Regions from separate parts of the Shewanella sp. GutCb genome, predicted to be linked through region 1. Evidence: predicted binding sites of a transcription regulator. Region 1 holds the regulator's gene; the other holds the start of a gene.
The links. The regulator MetJ, encoded in region 1, represses methionine synthesis genes. The targets are predictions, from matches to a motif close to TAGACGTCTAGACGTCTA.
Positions count from the first base shown of each region.

Region 2: the regulator MetJ is predicted to act here: its motif matches at 1,788-1,805, upstream of metK (methionine adenosyltransferase).

Region 1 covers NZ_PJBL01000027.1:1,629-7,368, forward strand. The annotation lists gene CXF86_RS16420 (LysR family transcriptional regulator) at 1-346, shown strand, start outside; gene CXF86_RS16425 (hypothetical protein) at 359-565, opposite strand; gene CXF86_RS16430 (conjugal transfer protein TraF) at 1,196-2,389, shown strand; gene CXF86_RS16435 (sulfite exporter TauE/SafE family protein) at 2,420-3,148, opposite strand; gene metJ (met regulon transcriptional regulator MetJ) at 3,377-3,691, opposite strand; gene metB (cystathionine gamma-synthase) at 3,901-5,061, shown strand; gene CXF86_RS16450 (bifunctional aspartate kinase/homoserine dehydrogenase II) at 5,077-5,740, shown strand, end outside.
Region 2 covers NZ_PJBL01000003.1:303,576-309,315, forward strand. The annotation lists gene tkt (transketolase) at 1-1,330, opposite strand, end outside; gene metK (methionine adenosyltransferase) at 1,849-3,003, shown strand; gene CXF86_RS04620 (GNAT family N-acetyltransferase) at 3,362-3,805, shown strand; gene CXF86_RS04625 (GNAT family N-acetyltransferase) at 4,251-4,655, opposite strand; gene CXF86_RS04630 (hypothetical protein) at 4,781-5,131, opposite strand; gene CXF86_RS04635 (hypothetical protein) at 5,233-5,661, opposite strand.

The DNA.
Region 1 (5,740 bases):
TAAGGCACTGAACGAGCATAGCTGCATTATCGGCACGGTTAATCACTGGAGCTTTCAGCAAAAAGAGGATGTTAAGCAAAAAACCGACGTGGCAATTACGGGTAAGTTTCGTTGTAAAAATGGCAGGGTAATGAAAAGCAGTGCATTAGCGGGGCAAGGTATAGTGCGATTGCCTGAGATTTATTGTATTGATGAGTTGAGCAAAGGTGAATTGGTACACGTTTTTGACGATTGGATGATTCCCGCAACGCCTCTATACCTACTTTACAATAAAGACAAATTCCAGCCTGCCCGATTGCGCGAGTTCATTAGTTTTACCACTGCTCACTTCAATGATTATGTTTAAGCTTTATATCGGTCAGTGTTCTGGTTCTGATTGTAATAATGCTTCAACGCCAGTAACGCCAAAGTATTGCACTGAATGTTTGATAGCAATTTTTTTTGCTATGAGCTCACCGTCTTTATAGATCTTAACAACCTTCTTCCCGCCTCTATCATTGGTGCTGTATTCATACTCATCATTAAGGCGAAGTTCGTCGAACTGAGATTTCATGATTAGATGCATAGTCACTCCTGTTTTTAACAGCGTGTTGGCTAGGTTAAGTGCAACATTAACCTATTTATGTAGACTCACAGCGGTGCTCAAAAGTTTCCCCTATTGTTCAATATAGATGATTTTTGTTCAATTGCTGTGTTTATTATATTAAGCCCATTAGTTGATAGAATTAGTTAAGGCTTTGCTTTAACTAATATTGATGACCACTGTGGCAACCGTTTATCAACGAAGTGAGCTTGGAAAATGTCTGTAGGCTATTTATTGAGACTAACGATGGCATTGTTAACATTATTTTAGGGACTAGATTTAATGATCACAGTCATCAGTTTCAGTGCCTATTTGGTCGAGTCCTTCGACATTTAGGTGAGGGCACTGCGCTAATTAAATAAATCACTGGAATCGTTTGCTTAATGAGGAGATAAGTCAGTAAAAATCGCTCTTTACTGCAAGTGATTGAAGATATTTGAATACTTGGATGAAACTTTGGTAATAAAAATGTTGTTTTAAGGTTAACTTTTTATCCCATAGTTGTTTTTTTTGGCTTAGAATAACTCTAATAAGAAAAAACAATTTAAGACCTTTTTTCGATTTGGGCCGTATTGGTGTTAAAGCGTTAAGGACATAAAAAGGGCGGAATGGATGAAACTACGTAAATTAGCGCTATTGTGTGCATTAATCCCCAGCTTTTTTGCCTATTCAGGGCAAGAGTATTATGAGGCTCGTAGCGATGCGATGGGCGGCGCAGGTGTTGCATCATCTAATAATGAGGGGGCTGCATTCGTCAATCCTGCTCTTCTCGGTTTAAATGCGCACAAAGATAACTCAGCTGTATTACTGATGCCGGTATTGGGTGTTGATATGGCCGACAGCGACAACATGATTGATAAATTCGACTCTCTTATTAGCTCCTATGATGGTTTAGCCGCAGCCATAGATGCAGGTAATAGTGCCAATATTGATGTTTACAGAGATGATTTGATCCTCGATTTAGAATCACTAAAAGGCACATCAGCTTATGCCAGTGCTGGTCTTGGCTTTAGCGTGGCCATTCCGCATCAAAGAATGCCAATGGCCATTTTCTATAAAAGTTATGTTAGCGCCGTTGGTGTTGCCGACATTGCTCAATCTGATATTGATGCGCTGGCGAATTTAGATGCCAATAATCCGCCTGCAGTGACAGACTTAGCGTCAAGTGGTCAAGTTATTGGAGGCGCTGTTTCTGATTTAGGTATTGCGTTAAGTTTCCCGCTTTCTATCGTTAATATGCCGATCTCTGTCGGTATATCACCTAAGTTCCAACGCATTGACACTTATAACTATCGCGCTAGCGCGAACAACTTCTCTGCCAGCGACTTTGATGATGTTGAATATCGTAACGATGAAACCAGTTTCAATGTCGATGTCGGTGTGGCTATTGAACCTATCAACGGCTTAGTCTTTGGTTTATCAGGTCGAAATTTGATTAGCCAAGATGTCGATACCATTGAAGTTGAAGGGCAAAAGTTTACCTACCGTGTTGAGCCTTTAGTTACCGCGGGTGTTGCTTATGACTGGAGGCGATTAACGGTCACTACCGATGTTGATTTAATTGAGAATAAGAAGTTTAAAGAACTTGATGGCACCCAATATTGGCGCGTAGGAGGCGAAGTACGTGCATTTGACTGGATGTCATTGCGAGTGGGCTATCGTCACGACATGAAAGATTCAACGGCTAACATTTATTCTATTGGTTCTGGCTTTGCTTTTGGAGAATCATTTTTCCTAGACTTTACTGGGATGTTTGGCAGCGATGAAGCCATCGGTGGCGTATTGCAAACCTCATATCACTTCTAACACGCCATGATTTATCGATTTATAGCTGAGTTAACTGAGTTCGATAACCGATTTAATCGTTAAGATAAGTGCACTGAAACTACATAAAACCAGAGTGAAAGCTCTGGTTTTTTGTTTATCGACTCTGCCTACCAATCTGCCTGCAACGGCATAGCCCAATATGACTGAGGGCAATAGCATTAACGATGCCCACAAATGCTCAAGCTTTAGCAGCCCTGCAAACCCCAAAATGGTCAAAGCAATCATTGAGCTGAAAATAAAGAAAGCTGAAAGGGCTGCTCTAAACTGGCCGGCATCTTTACCTGCGAGTAATATTGCCAACGGCGGACCACCAATGGCGGCAATGTTGCCAAAGACGCCTGAGAGGATCCCAGCAATAAACAGACTTACACGGTTCACAGGGATACTAAACTTCATCAAACTAAAGCCAACGGCGAGCGCAACGATAAGAGCAATTGCCAGCCCTAAAATAGGTTGAGGGGCTATTACGATAAGCGTAGCGCCTAAGATACCGCCAGGAATACGTCCCAGTAGCGCATACTGCAGTCCGTTGAACTCAAGCTGACCACGCTCTCTAAAAAGCGTCAATACAGCGGTAGAGAATCCCATCATAATGACTGATGCTGGCACTAGGGAGGGTTCGATAATATATAACAGCGGACTTGCGATGACAGCTAAACCAAAGCCAATTAAACTCTGTGTTAATGCACCACAAAATATAATGATTGAGGCGAGAATGAGCGTGCTTGGCTCTAACATTTGGCTACCTAGAGGTTGTTAAATTTTCGAGCTTATTTTTTGTTCGAGTCTTTGTAATAAAGAATAATGATTTTATGACAAGGTTTGAGCGAAAGCTCATAACGCATTTTTGTCATAAAAAAATAGCAGCACAGAAACGAACCCGAAGGGCGCGGCTTCTGGTTTTTTACTCGAGCGAATGCAAACAAGGACCGCTTTGCGATCCTTGTTTGCAAATACTGAGCTGGTTTACTCTAGCTCTTCCCACTCAATGCCCATCTCATCCATCAAGCGTTTAACTTCCGCAGGCATGCTATCCGGCCTATCTTTTGATAGATCACCATCATTTGGCAACGGTTGTCCTGTGTAGGCGTGTAGAAACGCTTCACAGAGCAATTCGCTATTGGTGGCATGACGTAAGTTATTCACTTGGCGGCGTGTACGCTCATCGGTAAGCACCTTGAGTACTTTTAAAGGAATAGAGACAGTAATTTTTTTAACTTGCTCATTCTTTTTTCCGTGTTCAGCATATGGGCTGATATAATCGCCGTTCCACTCAGTCATTGACTCACCTGTAATTTTTAAATGCGGGGCAGATTTTAACCTCTTATGCAGCACAGTCAAATTATTGCCTCTATTTTATGACAAATGCAAATAGATTTCTAAATGCTTAGACGTCTAAACGGCTAAACTGGTTGACTAGGGTGAATTGCTTAGGTACATTTAGACGTCCAGACATCCCTAGTAAGAAAATATAGCAAGAGGAGTAGTACATGACCGAGCGTAAACTAGCCACTGTAGCTGTACGCCAAGGCATTGAGTCCGATACCCAACACGGTGCGGTTGTACCCCCGATCTATCTTTCTACCAATTATTCTTTTGATGGCCACAAAAATCCAAGAGATTTCGATTATAGCCGCTCAGGCAATCCCACTCGGTCAATCTTGGGTGACGCTATTGCTGAGCTCGAAAAAGGCTGTACTGGCGTTGTGACTTGCACTGGGATGGCTGCAATCACCTTAGCCACCAGTTTACTTGGGCCAGATGATTTGTTGGTGGTACCTCATGATTGTTATGGCGGTAGTTATCGTCTATTTACCAATCTTGCTAAGAAAGGCCAGTTTAAACTTGAAGTGGTTGATCAAACCGATGCAGCGGCATTGGCGACAGCCATTGCTAACAAACCTAAGATGGTGTGGCTAGAAACACCGTCAAATCCATTGTTACGGGTTGTTGATATCACGGCGATCAGTGCTGCCAGCCATGAAGTTGGCGCGCTTGTTGTGGTTGATAACACCTTTCTATCGCCCATCTTGCAACAGCCTCTGCTGTTGGGTGCGGATATTGTTATTCACTCGACCACAAAATATATCAATGGCCACAGTGATGTTGTCGGCGGTGCCGTGGTGGCGAAAGATGCTGAACTGGGCGAATTATTGCATTGGTGGTCAAATACCTTGGGGCTTACCGGCGGTGCATTTGATAGTTATCTAACATTGCGCGGAATTCGAACACTTGCAGTGAGAATTCGTGAACATCAGGCGAATGCGCAGCGGATCCTTGCTACTCTTACCCGTCATAGCGCGGTAGAGAAAGTGTATTACCCCGGCCTTAAAGATCACCCTGGTCATGAAATTGCTGCCAAGCAGCAAAAAGGCTTTGGTGCCATGCTCAGCTTTGAGCTAAAAGGCGGGGAGGAACAGTTAGTCGCTTTCTTAAAAAATCTTAATTATTTCTCTGTTGCAGAAAGCCTCGGAGGAGTAGAAAGTCTAGTGGCCGTGCCTGCAACCATGACGCATCGAGCGATGGATCCTGAGGCACGCGCACAAGCAGGGGTTAAAGACACCCTTATTCGTCTTTCAGTTGGTATTGAAGATGCTGACGATCTTGTTGCCGATATTGAAGCTGCACTCAATGCAGCTGTCGTTTGTTAATTAAAGGGGTTTAAGATGGCACGCTGTCACTTACATAAATTTGGTGGCTCCAGTTTAGCTGACGCAGACTGCTATCGTCGCGTTGCACATATTCTCCTGACTCATGGTAACAGTGACGATCTTGTCGTGGTTTCTGCGGCAGGAAAAAGCACTAACTTTCTGTATCGATTACTTGAGCTGAGCACGACTCAGCAGTTATGGCAGGAAGAGCTACAAATACTCATTAGTTTTCAACAAAAGCTGATCGAACAGTTATTGTCGAATGAGCAAGCTCGCTCGCTTAGAGAGCGACTATCAAACGATAAAGCGCAACTGATCAGCTTGTTGTCTATAGAATCTATCAACGATTACCAAAGTAGCCAAGTGGTGAGTTTTGGTGAGCGCTGGTCGTCCCGTTTACTGGCGGCGTTATTACGAGAGTCTGGTGTGGCTGCATCTGATGTTGATGCGCGTACCTTACTGATCGCAGATGAAGGCGCAGTGCCACAGATCCGCTTGCAAGACTCGCGTCAAAGAGTGCAAACACTCATTGCAGCTCATCCAAATGAACGACTCATTATCACTGGCTTTATTTGTGCCAATGACAAGGGCGATACCTTGTTATTAGGCCGTAATGGCTCTGACTTTAGTGCCACGCTAATTGCCAGTTTGGCGGATATTGAACGGGTAACTATTTGGA
Region 2 (5,740 bases), on a different contig from region 1:
TACGTGCATATTCCATAAACATCATGAACGTTGCGCCGTAGTTGATGAAACCACCATGCAATGATGCACCATTCATAATGCCGCTCATACCGAATTCACGTACACCGTAGTAGATGTAGTTACCGGCTGCATCGTCTTGAATACCTTTAGAACCAGACCATAGCGTTAAGTTAGAACCGGCAAGGTCAGCAGAGCCGCCAAGTAGTTCAGGTAACATAGCACCGAAAAAGCCAATCGCGTTTTGTGATGCTTTACGGCTGGCAATGCCTTCCGCTTTATCTTGAGACTCTTGAATAAAGGCGTTTGCCTTTTCTTCAAATTCTGCAGGAAGTTCGCCCGTGATAACACGACGCTTATATTCAGCAGCTAGCTCAGGGAAAGCAGCAGTATAAGCTGCAAACTTCTCGTTCCAGCTTGCTTCGTTTGAAGCGCCAGAATCTTTAGCATCCCAACCTTCATAAACGGTTTCAGGAATTTCAAATGCAGCGTGATCCCAACCAAGGAACTCACGTGCAGCTGCAATTTCAGCGTCACCCAGTGGTGCGCCGTGGCAGTCATGGCTGCCAGATTTGTTTGGCGAACCAAAACCGATGGTGGTTTTGCAACAGATCATTGTTGGCTTGTCAGTGACAGCCTTAGCTGCTTCGATTGCCGCGCGGATAGCATTGCTATCGTGGCCATCTACGTCAGCAATAACATGCCAGCCGTAAGCTTCGAAACGCTTAGGTGTATCATCGGTAAACCAACCTTCAACATGGCCATCAATAGAGATACCGTTGTCATCCCAGAAAGCCACAAGCTTACCAAGACCTAACGTACCTGCTAATGAACATGCTTCATGAGAGATACCTTCCATCAAACAACCATCACCTAAGAAGCAGTATGTGAAGTGATCAACAATATCGTGACCTGGCTGGTTGAACTGTGCAGCCAATGTCTTTTCAGCAATCGCCATACCAACCGCGTTACTAATACCAGCGCCTAATGGGCCAGTCGTTGTTTCAACACCTGGAGTGTAACCATATTCAGGGTGACCCGGTGTTTTAGAATGCAACTGACGGAAGTTTTTCAACTCTTCAATTGGCAATGCGTAACCCGTAAGGTGCAGCAAAGAGTATATAAGCATAGAGCCATGACCATTTGATAATACAAAACGGTCACGATCAACCCACTCAGGGTTGTTTGGGTTGTGCTTAAGGAAATCATTCCATAGCACTTCAGCGATGTCAGCCATCCCCATTGGTGCACCTGGGTGACCAGAATTGGCTTTTTGAACGGCATCCATGGTTAATGCACGGATTGCGTTAGCGAGTTCTTTACGAGATGACATGCTCTCTCCTGCGTAGTGTTGGGGTATTGAGGCTTAGATCTAGCGAAGGAGGCAGCAACTTTGGTATTTGCTTTACCTTCACTACAGCAAAATTTGGAGCCATATTTTCGCCTACTAGACTGTAGGACGCAAATTTAATTCGCCCAGAATGAAAAAATCGATACATATTAGCCAATAGCGATGACAAGCTAACCATATTTAACAACACGTTAACCCACCTTTAGTGCACTAAATCTTAGTTAAAATAAGATATTTATCTATTTGCTAGCGAACCCAAGGTGCATTGATCATTTTTTTATCAGAACAAGTACCAAAATAATACAGCTAACAACAACTTTATCAGCAACTTATACAAACTTAAGCTTATTAACCATGTATTTATTAAGGACATAATAGCGTGGATTACTGCACAAAATTAACTGAAAGGGGGTGTCTTCTTTTTTGTTTTCCACTAAGATAGCCGTCTAGATGTAGATACTTCTACACATTCAAATTGTATAAAGACGAGATTTTCCATCATGGCAAAGCACTTGTTCACCTCTGAGTCTGTCTCAGAAGGTCATCCAGATAAAATCGCCGATCAGATTTCTGATGCGGTATTAGACGCAATTTTGGAGCAAGATCCAAAAGCACGCGTAGCATGCGAAACTTATGTCAAAACTGGCATGGTTATGGTTGGCGGTGAAGTGACTACTTCAGCCTGGGTTGATATCGAAGAGATCACCCGTAAGACCGTACGTGAAATCGGTTATACCCATTCTGATATGGGTTTTGACGCCGACTCTTGCGCTATATTAAATGTCATTGGTAAGCAGTCTCCAGACATTAACCAAGGTGTTGATCGCGCAGACCCTAAAGAACAGGGTGCCGGTGACCAAGGTCTTATGTTTGGTTATGCCAACAACGAAACTGACGTACTTATGCCTGCGCCGATCACGTATGCACACAAGCTCGTGAAACGTCAGTCTGAAGTACGTAAAGACAAGACGCTTTCGTGGTTACGTCCTGATGCGAAAAGCCAAGTGACTTTTGCTTATAACAGTGATGGCAGCATCCATGGTATCGACGCCGTTGTGCTTTCTACACAGCATAGCGAAGACGTCAACCAAGCCGATCTCATTGAAGGCGTAATGGAAACCATCATCAAGCCAATACTACCGGCTAAGTGGTTATCTAAAGACACTAAGTACTTCATCAACCCAACTGGCCGTTTTGTTATCGGTGGTCCAGTAGGTGATTGTGGTCTAACCGGTCGTAAGATCATCGTTGATACTTATGGCGGTATGGCTCGTCACGGTGGTGGTGCTTTCTCAGGTAAAGACCCATCAAAAGTTGACCGCAGTGCAGCATACGCAGCACGTTACGTTGCAAAGAACATTGTTGCAGCCGGTCTTGCTGATCGTTGTGAGCTACAAGTGTCTTATGCCATTGGTGTTGCAGAGCCAACATCAATCAGCATCGAAACATTCGGCACTGCTAAAGTGGCTGAAGAGTTATTGATTGATCTAGTACGTCGTCACTTCGACCTACGTCCATATGGCTTAACAGAGATGTTAAACCTAGCCCGCCCAATCTACCTTGCGACGGCAGCATATGGCCACTTTGGTCGTGAAGAGTTCCCTTGGGAAGCGACAGACAAAGCTGAAGCACTACGCGCTGACGCAGGTCTTTAATCTTCACTGATTAGACAAGCGCTTTTTATTAAGCGTTAATAAAACCGCCTACCGGCGGTTTTTTTATGTCTGGAACATTTATGAAGATTTACCATGGAGGGTCATAAAATGCTGTGTGTCACAATTTTGCTTTGTAGGTATCATGAGCAGATTGATACTATTACGCAAGACGCCATAAACTCATCCTTGAGGGCTTAACCGCAGCATCTGCCGTGTAGGACATACCAATGCAACGCAGACATGGATGTCTTAGAGTTGCCCTGCTGCAGACACTTGCTCCATATGTATCAACCTTCTCACTATTTACATTCAGAGTTCATAGGCAACTATTATTACATCACAGGAAAAGGTATCAATAGTGGAATTGACTTGGGTCGACGCAAGCCAGCGCAATGAGGTGAAGAAGTTCTATCGCCAACATATGCCTTATGCACGGCTGTTACAGAAAGAGTCTGTTTGCGTGTTAAGCCAAACCGATCCTAATCTTGATAGTTTGGGTGAGATTATTGCCGCTGCACGTATTCGGCCAATTGGTCAGTTAGCTATTTTAACTGGCATGTTAGTGCACCCAGAATTTCGTGGCCAAGGTATCGGGCATCAGCTAATGCAACAACTTGAATCTACTCTCTGTGATGGTAATACATATATTTTTGCACTCGCTCCGCTTGAACAATTTTATGCCCAACATGGATTTAGCGTCATTGAGACAGCGCCCAATGATATAGCGCAGTTGTTTTTGAAGTATCAAAGTTCTGATAAAGAACTAGTTTTGATGGGGTTAGCTGAGATAGTTAAGCGATAGTTTCGCCTGCCAAATCAGCAAGATAAATAAAATTACATCCATTACCTAAAGGTAACTTCTAACAGTAGTGATTCCAATGACCTGCGGTCAGCGCATGTGCGGCTACTGCTGAGGCACGCAGCAACTCTCAATAAAAGAAAGGGTCCATGTAACCTCAACGAAAACATCTGACCTCCATGGACGGAGGGAATGCCAAATTCTGTATGGAACAGAATTGGCCATGTCATGGACGGTCATTGCCGCATCTACACTGGGTTAGAAAAGCACAATCGTCTAGCATCAGAGTTACTAATTATAAAAGTTTAACCTGACCCCATTTATCCAGGATATACGGTAACGGCCACTTAAGCGGACAGAAATAGTTGGCTAAAATAGTGTAGCGAAGCGAAACATAGCCAACTATTGATGTTCCGTTTAAAGTTCTTGCTATATGCTTTTTAGTGCACTACAAAGCTACTTCCATTTTAAAATATGCAACATCAGCTTTATAAAAACGATCACTGCACTTATACATTTCAAAACGCTCATAAAACCCTAAAGCAGATTCTCTAGCGTCACACCAAAAAACTTTCGCCTGAGTGTTTTTTAGATCACGAATGATAAAATCTAACATTTTAGAACCGATACCTTGGTTTTGAAAGCAAGCATCGGTAGCAAATTTTCTTAAGCGAGCTTTTTCTGCTTTTAGATAAATAGAAGCAACACAAATAAGCTCATTATTGATGAATGCACCAAAATGAATACCTTCCTCATCACCATCAACCTTGCAAAATTCAGGCGGCTCATTTGGCCATAAAACTTTATGACGAAGAGGAATAGTCTCTTTCCACTGAATACTTCTAATTTCCATATATTTAACGAAACCTCCAGTGGTATATAACGCCCTGTTAAGGGGCAAAATTTAGTAGGCTAAAATGTTGAGGAACGAAAAACAGCCAACTGTATTTTGTCCCGCTTGAACAGCTTGTATGGGTATTATGTACACCATTCCCCTAGAACGTCAGAGGAAGAAAAACCATGCATCATTATTTTATCTGGATCATCACCAAAACCTAAAGCGAAGTCATTTTCAGATTCTAAGGTTAACAACCAACTGCCGTCATAATTAGCGATTGCCCAAACTTTAGAACTTTTATATTTTTCAAAATCACCATTATCCGCACATGTTGATATAACTGTAGCTTCAACAGGCGTTATAACGTTTGCTAATAACTCTTTAGACAACCTTTCAACGAAGTCTTCATAAGTTTCACCTTTAGGAGTAATGACTTGAGCATCTCCTGTTAGTGCAGCTTTAATTTTTGATAATGCTTCAGACTTATTCATACACCTAACGCCCTGCTAATAAGTGAGCTGCATGCAGGCGAATGGCTCTGCAATTGGCGTGACAGCTTTGGAGAATCTGAATTCAGCAGCTTGTTATACATTTAATCTGTTACTGTAAACTTTATTTTCTCTAACTCAATTTCATCCCAAAATATTTGAAACTCAAAAACACCGGGTTTATCAACTAGATCCCATTGTGTATACCTAAAATACCTTCTATCCACAATATCAGGTGTGGCTTGAATAATTCTAGGTTCAAACTCAAGATTGAGTGCTTTTGAGCCATCAGCTTTTAATTCAAAAATTTTTGTTTTCAGTAGATGAGGGTCGTTGTCATTCAGCTTAATATAGAAGCCAAAAGCGGTTTCTGAACCAGAAAATATTTTGTCTTTGGTAACTGAGTTTGTTGCCTTTATAAACTGAATACCAGTGTTCGGATCCAGGCTAACAAGCCCAGATTCTACTTCTAATGAGTAAGATGGTGTAGCAAAGAGCACATTCAACACAATTAGTAACTTTATGAACTTCAAGATTCCCTTCCTATAACATGTATAACGTTTTGCTAAACGGCGAGCGCTAGCGAGTCCAGTGAAGGCCGTGTTTTGGCCG